4 regions of the Arthrobacter sp. JUb115 genome follow, and region 1 is predicted to be linked to each of the others. Evidence: riboswitches for the same ligand, from Rfam matches in the RefSeq annotation. Region 1 holds a riboswitch; each other region holds the start of a gene.
The links. A riboswitch is a leader RNA that binds a small molecule or an ion and turns the genes downstream of it on or off. The one in region 1 is predicted to bind S-adenosylmethionine.

Region 1 (4,089 bases):
AAAATGATCCCTACCCCGCGGTCCCGCAGATGCCGGATCGTGCCGAAGAGCTGTTCAACTTCATCATTGGCCAACGGTGCGGTCGGCTCATCGAGAATCAGCACCTTGGGTTCGGCCAGTACGGCACGGGCAATCTGGATCAGCTGCTGCTGGGCAACGCTGAGCTCATCAACGAAGGCACCGGTGTCCAGCTCCTGGCCGGTGGTTCGCAAAATATCCGCCCGGGCTGCTGCCTGCGCGGTGCGCTCGTGGCGCCAGAGCCCACGACTCTTCGCGGTGCCCAGATACAGCTGTTCGGCGACGGTCAAGCGGCCGGCCAGATGGCGGTCCTGGTGAATCACTTCAATGCCTAGCGCTTCGGCATCGGCAGGCCGGCGAATTTGCACCGGCTGGCCGGCAAGTTCGATCTGCCCCGAGTCCAGGGTGTACAGCCCGGTGAGTATCTTGATCAGGGTGGATTTTCCAGCTCCGTTTTCGCCCACTAGGCCCAGAACCTCTCCGGCCCGAAGCTGCAGGTGCACATGGTCAAGCACGGCGACCGTGCCAAAGGACTTGTTGATGGCGGCCATGCTCAGCAGTTCCTTAGATTCCGTTGTCATGGCGCACCTGATTCACGTTGTCCTTGTCGACAAAAATCGGCTCGGCATAGCTGGTGCTCGGAACCAGATCGGTTTGCCCATCGAGGAACAGGGCGATATTAGTGGCCGAGGCAGCGGCAATCTGCTTGGTGGGCTGAGCGACGGTGAACTGGTATGAACTGTCCGGGTTCGCTATCAAATCCAGGGCCCCGGGCTCTGCGTCCACTCCATACAGCTTGATGTCGCCACCAGTGGGATCGATGGCCTGCGCGGCACCGATCAGCGGCATGTCCCAGCAGGACCAAATCGCGTCAACTTCGCCCTCGGGCAGCCTGCGCAGTTGGTCCTGGATCTGGTTTTTGGCATCCTCGATGGTGCCTTCGTATTTGTCCTGGAGTTCCGGGGTGATCTTCTCGATATTTGGGTAGTCTTCCAGCACCAGGTTCAGGCTGTTGTACCGGATCCGGCAGGGAGTCACACCGGGGAAGCCGTTGAAGACCAGAATCTTCCCCTTGCCGTGGAGGTCTTCAGCCATGGTGCGAGCCAGCGTGGTGCCGACGTTCCAGTTGTCGCTGGTGACGTTGTTCTTCGAGTATTCGCTTTGGAAATCGATGGTGAACAGCGGGATCCCGGCGGCGTCCACCTTGGCCAAGGCAGGAGTGAGCGTTTGGGCATCGCCCAGGATCACCACGATGGCATCGGGCGACTGGGTGATCAGGTTTTCTACGTCAGAGACGTGCTTCTCGTCTTTGGCTTCGGCTTGGGTAGCGATGACCTCGCCGCCGAGCTCTTTGATGCGCTCTTGGATCTGCTGGTAGACCACGCGCGAGTAGTCGTGCAGGATATCCTTGGCCGCGATGCCGACCTTTTTGCCTTTGAGTGAAGGAACGTTGTCGAGCTTATGCTCGGCTTGCGGATTACTGCTTTGCGCCACAACCGGCGCTATTTCCGGCCGTGGTTCTTTCAGCGAGCAGCCAGTCAGCAGTGTTGCTGCCGCCATCGCTGAAGCCAGAACTTTCAAGGCGTTCGGACGAGTACGAGTCATGTCGTCCCTCTCTTAGACAAATTGAACGAGGGATCCCGAACAGAAGTTCATGCTTCTAGACCCGGGAGTTCCATCGAACCTGGCGTTAGCACTACCTGCGGAGTGCAGGCTTGCTGCGGCGTCTCGGAGCCAGGTCTCTCAGCCGCTCTGGATGGGTTGTGCTCCGAGTCAAGCATTACTGGCAGGTCCTCGGGAAGGGCGCTGTCATGCGGAGGAACAGCAGGACAAAATACGTCATCTTCGCGCCTTCGCCCTGCCGGAAAACGGGCAGATAAGACGTCATATGACCTTCGCATGACGTAATTGGCATGCCGGAACTGGATCTCAAGAGCGTTCCCGCAGGCATCGATTGGGAACACAGCGTGGATCAGGGCACTTCCATGCGACCGCATAGAATGGCCATTCAAGATCAATCGGCAGAAGAGGCGGCAAGTGGATCCAGCAGGCGTGATTGCCTTCATGTTCGGGTTGCTGAGCATAACGCTGGTCGCAGCGTTCCTCGCCCCGATGGCACGGGACCGGAAGCTCGCTCGCAATGCGGCGATCGGCATCAAGACGCGCCACACCTTGGCCAGCGATGGGGCCTGGCTCGCCGGGCATCAGCAGGCTGCGCCCCTGCTTGCCGCGGCTTCCTGGGCCGGTTGGGCGGCATTGGCCAGCGCAGCAGTTCTCTGCCTGCTGGGCCAATTCGGTTTCGCCTTCGCCGCGACCGGAGCCGGCTACCTGGCCGCCATCGCGTTGCTGGTGATCTCGACTGCCACAGCGAATAAGGCCGCGCGGAGCTTCCCGGTGGCAGGCCTGGGCTAATCCAGCACTGCTTAAAGCAACGGATCGCGCCATCTGCCGATGGCGCGATCCGTTGCTTTCTTGGAAGGCGTGCTGCTAAAGCAGTACGGCTCCCAGGACCAGTACAGTCAGGAACCCCGCGGTGCCCTGGATGGCGGTAGCCACGCTCAGGGTCTTGTAGGCGGTGATCACCGGAATGCGGCTGAGCTGCGAGACGACCCAGAAGTAGGAGTCGTTGGCGTGCGAGACAACCATCGCACCGGCGCCTACTGCCAATACGGATAGCACCATGCCCAGCTCCGAACCCAAGCCCAGGGAGCCGAGCATCGGAGCGACCAGCGCGGAAGTGGTCACCATTGAGACGGTGGACGAGCCCTGGGCGGACTTCAGTGCAGCGGCGATCAGGAATGGCACAGCCAGGCCCAAGCCCAGTCCGCTGAGTGAATCCGAAAGAATCGTGGTCAGATCCGACGCGGCCAGGACCGCGCCGAAGCCGGCGCCGGCACCGGTGATCAGCAAGACCGGAGCAGCGGTGCGTACAGCTTCGTTCATCTGCTCATTGAAGACCGCCAGCTTGCTGCCACCGCTCAAAAGAAAAGTCGATGAGATCAAGCCGAAGATCAGCGCAATAACTGGCGTCCCCAGGAAGGAAAGGATTTCCAGGGCAGCGCCTTCGCCAATCGGGTGCGAGGGCAGCTTCGCAATGGATGCGGCACAGATCAGCACCAGCGGAACCAGGATCGGCATGAAGGCCAGCGCCGGGCTGGGCAATTTTCCGAAGCTTGCACGCAGCTGCTCATAGTCGAGTTCGGAGATGTCATTGTGGTCGTCGCTTGGCAACGGGGTCCATTGGGACTTGTTGAAGCGGCTGGCGTAGGCCAAGCCGGCAAGTGCCGAGATGGCCGCAACGGGCAATCCGACAGCGATGATCAAGCCCAGGTTATCGGCAACGCCGATGCTTTCGGCTGCGGCCAGCGGGCCCGGAGTTGGAGGCACCATGGTGTGGGTCGCGTACAGGCCGGTCATCAGGGCGATGGAAGTTGCCAGCCCAGAGACCCCGGTACGCAGGGTGATGGCTTTGCGCAGCGAGTTGAGCACCACGTATCCCGAGTCGCAGAAGACCGGAATGGAAACGATGTAGCCGATAATCGATAGCGTCAGGTTGGGGAACCGGGTACCGAGGACCTTGATCAGCGCATCTGCCATGGAGATCGCGGCGCCGGATTTCTCCAGGATGACACCGATCATTGTTCCGAACAGGATCACCAGTCCGATATTTCCCATGGTGCTGCCAAAGGCCGTGGTGACCGTCGAAGCCACGTCGGCCAGCGGAATCCGGTAGGCGAAGGCCGCCAGGATAGCGGCGCCAACGAGGGCGAGAAATGGGCTGATCTTCAGGCGTGCTGTGACCATCACGATGGCCACAACAAGGATCAGCAGAACAAGCAGTTCGTACACGGCGGGTTGGCTCCTTTGCCAATATCGGTAGTTCTCTGCGTCCAGCCCGCAATGGCTCAACGGGTGGACCAGCCCTGTCGGCAAAGCCGCTCAAGGCTTTGCCCGTTGGGCTAGATGCCACCGTGCCACCCCGGTTTCGGGCGCAAAGATCGATCATCCTGCCAATACTAGGAAAAGTGACCCCGAATACCTATGGGCACACGACCATATTTGCCTGGGTTC
Region 2 (4,089 bases), on a different contig from region 1:
GAACTCGCCGCGCGGTTGTGACACGCAGCACCATGGGTTTGCGCGGCAATTTCGGCATTGCCGCGCGAATATTCCGGGTTGTGACGCGTTAAAGCGGCGGGCAGGCACCGCGGCCTCGATCGCCGCCAATGCCTGCCCGCTGGAACCCTAGTGCACCTGGGCTACTTGTCCAGGTTGTCCTTGATGACTTTGCCCAAGGAAGCCGGGGCGCGGCCGATCAGCTGAGCCAGCTCCCCGGAGTCCACTTCCAGCGCTCCTTCTCGAATGCGCATGTCGGTATCGACGAGGATGTGCGCGAACGGTCCGGGGACGCCGGCATCAGCGTAGATCTTTTCCAGTTGCCCTGGATCCATTTCCTGGTAGGCGATGTCCTGGCCGGCGGCAGCGCCAACCGCGCCAGCAAGCTGGGCGAGGGTGAATGGCTTATCGCTGCCCAGCTCGTAGATCCTGCCGTTCTGGTCCTCCTCGGAAAGCAGCACGGCCGCAGCGGCATCCGCATAGTCTGCACGGGCGGCAGCGCTGATCTTGCCATCGCCGGCGGCACCGAGCACCGTGCCGCTGTTGAGGTAGCCCATCAGCTGGTCGGTGTAGTTCTCGATGTACCATCCATTGCGCAACAGCACGTAGTCGATGCCGGATCCGGCCAGCAGCCGTTCGGTGGCGATGTGCTCGTCGGCGAGCTTCATGCCGCCGGACAGGGCGTTGGCAATTGAGGTGTAGGCGATCAGCGAGACATCCACGTGCTTGGCGGCATTGATGACGTTCTCATGCTGGGCAACGCGCTGGCCCACCTCGCTGGCCGAAATCAGCAGCAGCTTGTCTATGCCTTCGAGTGCGGACACGAGAGTTGGCTGGGCGTTGTAATCGGCAACGCGGGTTTCCAGGCCTTTGCCTGCCAGCGGTTCCAGCTTCTGCTCGGAGCGGCCAATTGCGACCAGATCAGCGGCATTCGCCCCGCGCGCCAGCAGCGCGTCGATGACTAGATTTCCAAGCTGTCCGGTGGCACCGGTAATTGCGATCTTCATGGGGTCCTCTCGTTGGTCTGCATCTGCTACAACCGGCGAGGACGTGAGGTAATTCCCGGAACCATCGAATGGGAATGCCGATTAAGCAAGGATTCGCATGGATCTGTCCACAATTGGCGTCACAAAGCGTTTTATGTCCGGCGCATTGCATTTTATGACGCGCAGCATGACGTGTATCGGCTGTTTCAGGACGCGTTCTGCGACTTCATGACCCCTGCTTACGTAACGCTTGTCTGCTGAATTCAGGGGTTGCAGACTTGAACTGTTCGGCCGGTACAGCCGGACACCCCATCCAGAGCGACCGAGAGACCTGGCTCGTTGAAGTCGCAGCAACCACCCGTAAACGGGAGCGGTGCTAAGGCCAGGACCGATGGAGATTGCTAAATTTCTCAACGGTCTGCCGGAAGAAACTCGCCGTGGGTAGTCCCGGAATCAAGGCAGAACGTACAGGGAATCTATGCGTAATCCTCGGGGCACCAACCGAGAGGACATCTGTAACCATGCGTACAGCACATTTTGGCCTGAAGGCCACTGCAATCCTTGCCGTTCTGGGCTTGTCACTCACTGCATGCGGAAACAACGCCAATACTACTGGCGCCGCTGAAGCAGCAGCCGATCCAGGGGAACCAGTAGAAGGCGGTACCTTCACTTTTGCTGAAGTTACCCCCATCAACAATTGGCAGACTCAGGCAGCGCGTTTCTATGAGAAGGCCAACGTACTGAATTCCGTCCTTGATCGCCTGACCTACTACGACGTGGAAGCTGGCAAGCTGGTTGGCTGGATCGCCAGCGGATTCGAAGCCAACGATGCCAAGACCGAGTTCACGTTCACCATTCGCGACGGAGTCACCTTCTCAGACGGATCCAAACTGGATGCCAAAGCCGTGAAACTGAACCTGGACGCGCTGGGTCAGGGCATCAAGGAAGCTCAGATTGCACCGAACGTTGACTTTGCCGCCTACAAGTCGGCAGAGGTCGTTGGGGACAACAAGGTCAAGGTCACGCTCAAGCGTCCGGATGCCAATTTCCTTCGGGCGACTTCTTCAGTAACTGCTGGATTGGTGTCCCCGAAAACCCTTGAACTGGATAACGCCGCGCAGTCCTCGATCTCCAAGATCGTTGGTTCCGGACCGTTTGTCTTTGAATCGGAAAAGCCTGATGAAGAAGTGGTTTTCACCAGCCGCGATGACTACGCTTGGGCACCAGAATCTGCCTCTAACCAGGGCGATGCATACCTGGATACCTTGGTTATCAAATACCTTCCTGAGGTAGCTAGCCGTGCCGGGGCAGTTCAGTCCGCGCAGGTAGATCTCGTCCGAGGCTTGCAACCGGTGGACGAACAAGTGCTGGGTACCAACGGTGGCAAGGTGTTAGCTGCTGAAGGCGTAGACCTGACCAGCAACCACGCAGCAGTACGTGTTGGCTCGGGAAAGCTTGAAGACGTCAAAGTCCGCCAAGCGCTGCAGATTGCAATCGACCGCCAGGCCATTAAGGAAACCGTTCTCTCGGATAGCTACGTCATCTCCGGATCGATCCTGAACCATAAGGCTCCAGGTTTCGTAGACCTATCTTCCGAACTGGCGTACAACCCAGAAAAGGCCAAGCAATTATTGGATGAAGCCGGTTGGAAGCCGGGCGCGGATGGCATTCGCGAGAAGGACGGAAAGAAACTGGAAGTAACGGTCTCCACCTCCAATAACTCCGTGGTCATCAAGCCAGCGTTCGAACTGATTGAACAGCAATGGCGAGAGATTGGCGTCCAGCTGGTCAACCGCGCGGCGGACAATACTTTCCTGACCAACGCGCTTGTCGACGACAAAGTGGAGTTCTTCGGCACCCGCCAGTTCGCATACGGCGGACTGGGCCCGGTCTACGCAACTGCGAACAACAATCAGACACTTCGCGCCGATCCTGAACTGAACAAGCTTTTCGCCGAAGAGCAGTCAGCAACCACCGAAGAAGAGCACCTGAAGTTGGTGGAAGAAGAACAGCGTACCCTGGTGCTTGACCAAGCCTTGACCTTGATTCTTTGGGACGAAGTTCAGGTCTATGGGGCCAATAACTCCGCCAACGTTGAATTCACTTCCGGTACCGCACCAATCTTCCAAGGTGCTTGGAAGAACGACGGCTAGGAACCGAGCTCATGGGCATTTACATCGCAAAACGATTGGGACAGGCAATATTGGTCATTTGGCTGGCCTACACGGCGGTTTTCATCGCTGTGCAGGCCTTGCCGAATGACCCGGTCACGATCTTCCTGAGCACTGACTCAGCCGCGGATCCGGCCACCATTGCACAGATGAAGGCGTACTACGGATACGACCAGCCGGTCTTCGTGCAGTACTTCACGCAGCTGCTGGGATTGCTTCGCGGAGATCTCGGATATTCCTTGTCCAGCGGTTCGGAAGTAGCGAATCGAATCGGTGAAGTAGCTGGATCCACCCTGATTCTGGCTGGCAGCGCATTCGTTTTGTCGGTGGTATTCGCCCTGATCATCGCCTCAGCGGCGAGCCTGTCCAAGGGCGAAAAACTGCGCAAGACGCTGCTGAATCTGCCACCGCTAATGGTGTCCATTCCTGTTTTCTGGTTGGGCCTGGTGCTCCTGCAGCTGCTGGCAGTGCAGCTCGGAGTGATGTCACTGTTCCCGGACGGCTCATTCATGTCGCTGGCAGTGCCTATCTTCGTACTCGCCGTGCACCTGAGCGCTCCGATCGCCCAGGTGCTAATCAAAAGCGTGCAGGAAGTTAATAGGCAGCCATTCATCGACGTGCTGAGAGCCAAAGGCGCCAGCGAAGCGTGGATCTTCTACAGGCACACCTTGAAGAACGCGGCCCCTGCCGCACTAGCCATTGCGGGTATCACCATTGGCGCTCTGCTTGCTGGTTCGGTTATCACGGAGACGGTGTTTTCGCGTGCAGGATTAGGCCAGCTGATCTTGCAGTCAGTTACCGCGCAGGATATCCCATTGGTCCAAGGACTGGTGCTTCTGACAGCCATTGTCTTCACGGGGGTCAACTTGCTGGTAGATCTCATCCACCCTCAGATTGATCCGCGAATCGTCGCT
Region 3 (4,089 bases), on a different contig from region 1:
GCGCCACCGAGCACGTCGGAGTGCCCGCCGATGTACTTGGTGGTGGAATGGACCACCGCGTGGGCGCCGAAATCCAGCGGCCGCTGCAGGTACGGGGTGGCGAAGGTGTTGTCCACCACCAGCAGGGCGCCGTGCTCGGCGGCAATGGCGGCCCAGCCGGCCAGGTCGGCGATGCCCAGCAGCGGGTTGGACGGGGTCTCCACCCAGAGCAGCGCGGTGTTCGGGCGCACCGCGGCGCGCACCGCATCCAGGTTGGTGATGTCCACCGCGGAAGAGGTGATCCCCCATTTGCTGTGCAGCTTGGAGATCAGCCGGTTGGTGCCGCCGTAGCCGTCGGCGCCCAGGATGATGTGGTCGCCCGGCTGAAGCACTGCGCGCAGCAGGGCGTCTTCGGCGGCGATGCCCGAAGCGAAGGAGAAGCCGGCGGCGCCGCCTTCCAGCGCGGTGAGCTGGGATTCGAACCCGTTGCGGGTGGGGTTCGAGCCGCGCGAGTACTCGTGCCCGGCGCGCAGCACGTTGATGCCGTCCTGGATGAAGGTGCTGGTCTGGTAGATCGGCGGGATCACCGCACCGGTGTGCGGATCCTTGTGCTGGCCGGCGTGCACGGCCAGGGTGTTGAAGCCGCTCATGCGAAACTCACTTCCTTGGTGCCGGCGGTGGCCTGGGTTGCGGCCAATGCAAGATCCAGCGATTGGGTGATATCTGCGAGCAGGTCGGCGGGGTCTTCCAATCCCACCGACAGGCGCAGGGTGGAGGTGTTCAGGCCGGCGTCGGCCAGCTGTTGTGCGGAGAGCCGGCAGTGCGTCATGGTGGCCGGGTGGGAGACCATGGCGCGGGTGTCCCCCACATTCGCGGCCAGGGAAATCAGCTTGAGCCCGTCGATCACCGGGGAAACCAGGGATGGGTGGGCCAGCTCGATGGCCAGCACGCAGCCGGTGCCCTTCGGCGCCAGCGCCCGGGCCAGCTCGTGGCTGGGGTGCTCGGGCAGCGAAGGGTGGTGGATGGCGGCAATGCCCGGATACTCGGCAAGCGCGTCGATCAGCCTGGTGACGCTGCGCTGCACGTGGGCGGCGCGCACCGGCAGGGTTTCGATTCCGGCCAGGATTCCCTGGGCGCTGGCCGGGGCCAGGGTCGGGCCCAGGTCGTGCAGGAACTTGGAGCGCACCAGCATCGCGTAGGCGGCCGGTCCGTGGCGCTCAAGCAGCGAGGTGTTGTTCAGACGCACCCGCGGGGCGGCGATCTGTGGCCAGCGGGCGGCATCGGAGAAGTCGAATTTCCCCGAGTCCACCACGACCCCACCGAGCACCGAGCCGTGTCCGGCCAGGCCCTTGGTGGCCGAGTGCACCACGATGTCCGCCCCCAAATCCAGCGGGCGCACATTCAGCGGGGTGGCCAGGGTGTTGTCGACCACCACCGGGATGTTGTGCTCGTGGGCGATGGCCGCGATGGCGGGCAGATCGGCCACGGTGCACAGCGGGTTGGAGACCGACTCCAGGAAGAACGCCCGGGTGTCCGACTCAATGGCAGCGGCCCAAGCGGACGGATCGGCCTGGTCGACAAAGCTGATGCGGATGCCGAAGTCCGCGAAGGTGTCGGTGAACAGGTCCACGGTGCCGCCATAGAGCGAGGAGGAGGCCACGATGTGCTTGGGACCCTGGGTCAGGGCCAGCAGGGACAGGGCCACGGCAGCCTGCCCGGTGGCGGTGGCCACCGCGTGGGCCCCGCCTTCCAAAGCGGCCACGCGCTGTTCGAGAATCGAAACGGTGGGGTTGCCGGTGCGCGAGTAGGTGAAGCCGGCCTGGCGCAGCGCGAACTTCTCCACCGCTTCGGCGTGCGATGCGAATTGGTAGGCCGCGGAATTGTGCAGCGGCGGCAGCATCGGGCGGAAGTCTCCGCTCGGGCGGTACCCTGCGTGCACCGCGTCGGTTTCCTGGCTCATAGCTCCTCCTCGATTCTCTGCGAGGGAGTGCACCGATTGGCATCGTGCGGCGGCACGAAGCACAGTACGCAAAAACGCGTTCGGAACTGCTCCATCGTTCCTGGCATTAGCACCTTTCGGTTTCCCGATGGTTGCTGCGACGTCAACGAGCCAGATCTCTTAGTCGCTCTTGATGGTTTGTTGTTCTTCCATGGTTGGCTATCTGCCGCAAACGGCGCAAGCGGTATCCGGCGCCCGGCTTCATACAAGGCCGCCACGCTTCATATGACTTCTCGTTGTCATGATGACGCGGTGGCCGGCAGCACTTTATGACGCGACCTTTTGAGATGAATCGGCGTGATGCAGGGGTTTTGCTGGAAGTTTGTGACGATGTGCCGGTGCTCGATGACCGGGGGTTACGCTGCTGGCGGCTCAGCCGAGCACTTCTACCCCGAAGCTGGCGACCACCGTTCGCACTTCTTGCAGGTAGCGCTGGGCCTGGTCGGTGAGCGGGATGGCGGCGTGGTCGATCCAGCCGATTTCGATGCGCTCCTCGATGGCCAGCGGGATGGCCACGATGGAGGGGTCCAGCTCATCGCTGATGATGCCGGTGGAGATCGTGTACCCGCCCAAGCCGATCATGAGGTTGAAGATGGTGGCGCGGTCCGAGACCTGGATTTCGCGTTGGCTGGAGCGCGTGGAGAGCACCTCTTCGGCGAAGTAGAACGAGTTGTTCGCCCCCTGGTCGAAGGTCAGCCGGGGCAGGTCTTCGAGGTCCTCGAGCGTGACCTGGGTTCGGGTGGCCAGCGGGTTGCTGCGCGAGATGAAAATGTGCGGATCGGCCAGGAACAGCGGGTGGAAGACCAGCCGCGATTCGCGCAGCAACTTGTCGATGACCTTCCGGTTGAAGTCGTTGCGGTACAGGATCCCGATGTCGCTGCGCAGCGTGCGCACGTCCTCGATGATCTGTTCGGTGCGCGTCTCGCGGAGCGAAAACTGGTACTCCTCGGCCCCGCTGGCCTGCACCATCCGCACGAAGGCATCCACCGAAAAGGAGTAGTGCTGGGTGGAGACGCCCAGCAGCCGCCGGGCGGAGGGCCGGCCGAGATATCGATGTTCAAGAAGCTCCACCTGCTCGAGCACCTGCCGGGCATAGCCGAGGAATTCTGCGCCTTCGGCGGTGAGCGTCACTCCCCTGGCCGAGCGCACCAGCAAGGTGCGCCCCACCCGCGATTCAAGTTCCTTCATCGCCGAGGACATGCTGGGCTGCGCGACGTAAATGAGGTCGGCGGCAGCCGAGATGGACCCCTCGGAGGCGACCGCCACGAAATAACGAAGTTGCTGCAGCGTCAATCCATTTGTTCCCTGAACCATAGCCAGAGTCTATATCAATCCATAGTTATATCGAGTTACCCGATATCAAGAATCACCCTGCATGATTGACGCAACGACTTTCCCTCGGCCTGCCCAGGCCTCCCAAATACAGATTGGCCATCATGGCAGACGCATTAAATTTCAGCATTAACACCACCAGATTCGACGAGAATTACTCCCCTTCGACAAATTCGCGCACCACCACGAACTTCGCTAATTTGGCACGCGGAGAGCGCCGCGAAGAGAACTTGCGCAATGCCCTGACGATGATCAACCGTCGCTTCAATTCCTTGGCTCACTGGGACAATCCCCAGGGTGACCGCTATTCTCTTGAATTGGAAATCATTTCCGCAAATGTGCATTTTTCTGCCGATAATACCGGCCAGCAATTTCCCCTTTTAGAAGTGCTTGAAACCACGATCGTGGATAAACTCACCGGCACTCGGTCCCAGGGCATGGTCGGCAATAATTTTTCTTCTTATGTGCGCGATTACGACTTCAGCGTGGTGCTTCCAGCTTCGTGCAATGACAGCGGAGTTCCGGTACTTCCAGAAGATTTCGGCGATCTCCACGGACAGCTCTTCCAGCATTTTTTGAACTCACAGGCCTACCGTCAGCGTTTTGCCCAGCTGCCGGTGGTGTGCATCAGCGTCTCGACTTCCAAGACCTATTTCCGCACCGGCAACAGCCATCCAGTGCTCGGTTTGGAATACCAGCAGGATGAAAATTCATTGACCGACGCTTACTTCGGAAAAATGGGCTTGAGCGTACGTTACTTCATGCCGCCAGGCGCTGTT
Region 4 (4,089 bases), on a different contig from region 1:
GTGCCTGATGCGAAGATCTACGCGTACTCCCAGCAGCATGCAGCGGTGAATTCCGATAGCGATAGCAATGCGCTGGCAAGAACCCTGCATGATCACCACATTGGCCAGGCGCTGGTCTCGGCGGTGTACGAGGGCACGTTCAAGGAAACCCCGATTATCGGGGTGATGGGCGGGCATGCGATGAGCCGGGGCACTGCGCAGTATGCGCAAGCTTTGGAGCTTGGGCGCATGATTACCCGGGCCGGCTACGCGGTCGCCACCGGTGGAGGCCCCGGCGCAATGGAAGCCGCCAACGCCGGTGCGTGGCTGGCCGATTACGGGCAAGAAGATGTCGCTACGGCATTGCAGATGCTGGCCGAAGCGCCAGATGCGATCCATCAGCGCACCGGCTGGGCGAGAACTGCGCTGATGGTCAAGGAGCGTTTCCCGAGCCAGCGGCAGTCCCTGGGCGTGCCAACCTGGTTCTACGGCCACGAGCCGCCGAATCTGTTTGCCACCCAGATTGCCAAGTTCTTCACCAATTCCATTCGTGAAGCGATTTTGCTGGAGCAGTCCAACGGCGGGCTGGTAGTTCTGCCCGGGGCCGCCGGCACGGTGCAGGAAATCTTCCAGGATGCCTGCGAAAACTACTACGCTACCGGTGCTCGCGTGGTGCCGATGGTGCTGATCGGCAAGGACTATTGGACGAGGGATCTGCCTGCTTGGCCGCTGCTTCAGGCCCTGGCCAAGGACCGTGTCATGGAACAGAAGATTGCTCTGGTGGAAACCGCCGAAGAAGCGATGGAGTTCATCCAGAGCATGCAAACCCTGCGCCGGCGTACCCGGCGGCCGGAGAACAGCTAGAGCACGGCATGGAAAATGCCGGTACAGCCAAAGCTGTACCGGCATTCGAATCGCAGCAGGCTGCTATCCGATGCTGACGTCGAAGATCAGGCCCAAGCAGTAGGTGATGGCCGCTGCGCCCCAGCCGATGGCTAGCTGGCGCAGGCCGCGCTTGAGCGGGGAGGCACCGGAAAGCAGTCCCACGATCCCTCCGGTGATCATCAGGGCCACGCCTACCAGGACTACCGAGACGAGGATCGCGGTCATGCCGGAGAGCCCAAGGATATAAGGCAGGATCGGCACGACCGCGCCGGAAGCGAAAAGGATGAACGAGGTGGCCGCCGCGCCGGTGGCCGACCCCAGTTCCTGGTGCTCCTTCTCGAGTTCTTCGCCGCGGCCTTCCGGGTTCAACGAGAAGTCGGGGTTGCAATCGCAGGTGAACAGGCCCATGCGTTCTGCGGCCCGGTGCGCTGCATCTTCATCGCTCATTCCGCGGGCCTTGTAGATCAGCACCAGCTCGTTGGCGTCCAGATCGAGGTTCGGGGCGGCGGTTAGCGTGACCTGGGTTGGTCGCGAGGCGGTCAGCAGCTCGCGCTGGGAACGCACCGAGACGTATTCGCCAGCTGCCATGGACAGTGCGCCGGCCAGCAAACCGGCAACACCGGAGAACAGCACGAAGGTCGCTGAAACACCGGTCGCACCGATACCCATGATCAACGCCAGGTTGGAAACCAGCCCGTCGTTGGCGCCGAAGACCGCAGCGCGGAAGTTGCCCGAAAGGCGCGCACGGCCTGCTGTAGCCAGCGCCCGGACGACCTCTTCGTGGACCTGTTCGTCGGCCGCCATCTGCGCGGTGGCGTCCTTGTCGTCGCGGTAGGGCGAACTGCTTTCGGAGCGCTGGGCCATGGCCAGCACGAAGACCGAACCGAAATGCAATGCCAGGAAACGCAGCATGGTGCGTCGCAGCGACGGGCGGACTTCCTTGAAATGCTCGCCGAGCAGGACGCGCCAGTGGGATTCGTGGCGGGCTTCCGCCTCTGCAAGGCCCAGCAGGATTTGCCGTTCTTGACCGGTTTTCTTTTCCGCGAGGGCCCTGTAGATGGAGCCTTCGGCGACTTCATCTGCGAGATACTTGCGCCATCGCTGGATCTGCGCTTTGGTAGGTTCGGTTTCTGGGTGCTGTGGCATCGCGACGATGACTCTCCTGGAACATGGATTTTCCAATGAAACCCGTGGATCGGATCAACCACCCAGTTTAGTCAGGGCTCCTGCACTTGGGAATTTGGCAAGGCTAAAAGCAATTCTCTTGCCCGCGGGATTTCCGGCTACCGGCAGCACCAGCTGCAATTCAGAAGTGGCCGGATCATAGGTCGGCCTGCGGGCGCAACGGGCAATGAGCCGTTCAAGCCTGAGCGGATCTGCAACGTAGCGGGTGCGCCAGCGCCCCTCGGCCTTGAACTGCACTTGGCCGGTCTGGCGGTCGATGACGGGCAGAATCGGATATGCCATTGAGGTCAACTCTCTTGCGAGCTCTTGCCCGTGCACCTGTTGATGCGCGGACCGCTTCCTCATCCGAACCACCCATGAACTTGGGGTTGGTGCGCGGCCAGTCGGAGCTTGGCGCCGCGTCTCGTGAAGCAACATTTCCGATGGTACCGCCGGCGGCAGGGCGCGGTGAAGTCCGAATGCGTAATATGACTGCGGCTCAGCTGCCCGGGGCAAAGGCATTGGCCAGTTGCTGCAGCTTCTCGCGTTGTTCGGCCCATTGCCCCGCGGTGTAGCCGGGCAGCAGATCCAGTTGCGCGGTCCAGCCAGCACGGCCATCGAGCTGCTCGCGAATAATATCCAGATGCCCTGCATGCCGGGAGGTCTCGGCGAGCGCATGGATGAGCAGGTGATCCAAGGTGGTTTTGCCAGCTGGCCCCCACCACGGTACCTCTACGGGGCAGTCCAGGGGCAGGTCGCTGATGGCTTCATCGGCGAAGGCGATGGCTTTCCGATACAGGCCGATCAGCTGTTGCGCATCCATATCTGCTGGCGGGAGGAAATCCGCGTCGGGATCATGCGGCGCAATGAATTCGCGAACGTAGCGGTCATCGGCCCTGCGCTTGAGGCAGGTGCCGAAATATTCGTATTCATTGATCGCCAAATGGTGCAGTACTCCCAGGATATGGGTGCCTGTAGGGGTGAGCGGAGTGCGTGCCAGGTGTTCGGCGAGGCCTTCTGCCTTGTAGATCGCATTCTCGCGCGCGTCGTTCAGGTACCCGCAGAGCTTGTCCTTGGTGCTGTCCATGGGCAGAGTCTAGTGAGCGCTGCAGTCTCGCGGTAGAGGGCGCGGTGTGTTTACCATTGGTAAACTTGCCCCGCAGGCCTTGAAGCCAAAGTGGTTGCGGTTGTTGCTGCAGAAAACGTCGAGGAGCCAAACGATGAAAACCTTGCCAGTTGAACCAACCGGTGCTGCGATCAATATCGGTGCGAGGCTGCGCGGGGTGCGCCAGACCCAGCGTATGACCATTGACCAGGTCGCCGAGCTATCCGGACTGACCAAGGGTTTCCTCTCGCGTGTGGAGCGCGACCTGACCAGCCCTTCGGTTTCCACTCTTTTGCGGTTGTGCGAAGTGCTGGGCATGGAGGTCGGTACCCTCTTCGAGGTTCCTGAAACGAAACTGGTCCGACTGGAGCAGGCACCCCGTGTTTCCCTGGGCGGTGACGGCATCACGGAGCAGCTGGTCACGCCGCGCAGCGAGAAGCGGGTGCAGATGATTCGCGCCGAGATTGCGCCCAAGGGCACCGGTGAAGCGGAGCTGTATTCGGTGGATTGCGAGCTGGAAGTGCTGCACGTGATCGCTGGAAAATTCATCCTGGTATTGCCTGATCAGCGCGTAGAACTCGAAGCAGGCGATACGATCACCTTCCCCGGGCGTGAACCGCATAGCTGGGAAAACGATTCTGATGAGGTTGCCGTGGTTACCTGGACGCTGATCCTCTCATGACGCCAATCCCTTGCGCTTGCTGCCATGGCACGGCATGCGCAGTGCGGCTGCGCGTTCGTCTGCGGGGAGATGAACCGCGTATTCTAGGAACGATGCGTTGTTCCGGGCGCTCGGGACAATCAGTGATGGGAGAGGCGTGAGGACAGGCGAACCAACCGCTGCGCAAGATCAACTGCGCAGTATCAGCTGGTGGGCTTCGATACTTTTCGGCGTTCTTATTGGCACCACCTTGACCTGGATCCGCACCCAACGCAATTTCTTCTTCATTGGCGCC

Region 2: linked by a shared signal. The riboswitch ahead of EDF61_RS12810 (ABC transporter substrate-binding protein) and the one ahead of EDF61_RS09400 (substrate-binding domain-containing protein) in region 1 are both predicted to bind S-adenosylmethionine.
Region 3: linked by a shared signal. The riboswitch ahead of EDF61_RS02270 (O-acetylhomoserine aminocarboxypropyltransferase/cysteine synthase family protein) and the one ahead of EDF61_RS09400 (substrate-binding domain-containing protein) in region 1 are both predicted to bind S-adenosylmethionine.
Region 4: linked by a shared signal. The riboswitch ahead of EDF61_RS03010 (hypothetical protein) and the one ahead of EDF61_RS09400 (substrate-binding domain-containing protein) in region 1 are both predicted to bind S-adenosylmethionine.

The regions. Positions count from the first base shown of each region.
Region 1 is NZ_SOBS01000004.1:339,437-343,525, reverse strand. It holds gene EDF61_RS09405 (sugar ABC transporter ATP-binding protein) at 1-599, opposite strand, end outside; gene EDF61_RS09400 (substrate-binding domain-containing protein) at 583-1,623, opposite strand; SAM riboswitch class I at 1,691-1,781, opposite strand; gene EDF61_RS09395 (SdpI family protein) at 2,056-2,430, shown strand; gene EDF61_RS09390 (GntP family permease) at 2,506-3,867, opposite strand.
Region 2 is NZ_SOBS01000007.1:24,470-28,558, forward strand. It holds gene EDF61_RS12805 (NAD(P)H-binding protein) at 162-1,025, opposite strand; SAM riboswitch class I at 1,311-1,402, shown strand; gene EDF61_RS12810 (ABC transporter substrate-binding protein) at 1,526-3,157, shown strand; gene EDF61_RS12815 (ABC transporter permease) at 3,169-4,089, shown strand, end outside.
Region 3 is NZ_SOBS01000001.1:487,259-491,347, forward strand. It holds gene EDF61_RS02265 (cystathionine gamma-synthase) at 1-629, opposite strand, end outside; gene EDF61_RS02270 (O-acetylhomoserine aminocarboxypropyltransferase/cysteine synthase family protein) at 626-1,939, opposite strand; SAM riboswitch class I at 2,028-2,118, opposite strand; gene EDF61_RS02275 (LysR family transcriptional regulator) at 2,351-3,292, opposite strand; gene EDF61_RS02280 (DUF1852 domain-containing protein) at 3,415-4,089, shown strand, end outside.
Region 4 is NZ_SOBS01000001.1:650,035-654,123, reverse strand. It holds gene EDF61_RS03020 (LOG family protein) at 1-843, shown strand, start outside; gene EDF61_RS03015 (VIT1/CCC1 transporter family protein) at 907-2,010, opposite strand; gene EDF61_RS03010 (hypothetical protein) at 2,065-2,331, opposite strand; SAM riboswitch class IV at 2,347-2,460, opposite strand; gene EDF61_RS03005 (DinB family protein) at 2,528-3,115, opposite strand; gene EDF61_RS03000 (cupin domain-containing protein) at 3,249-3,815, shown strand; gene EDF61_RS02995 (hypothetical protein) at 3,952-4,089, shown strand, end outside.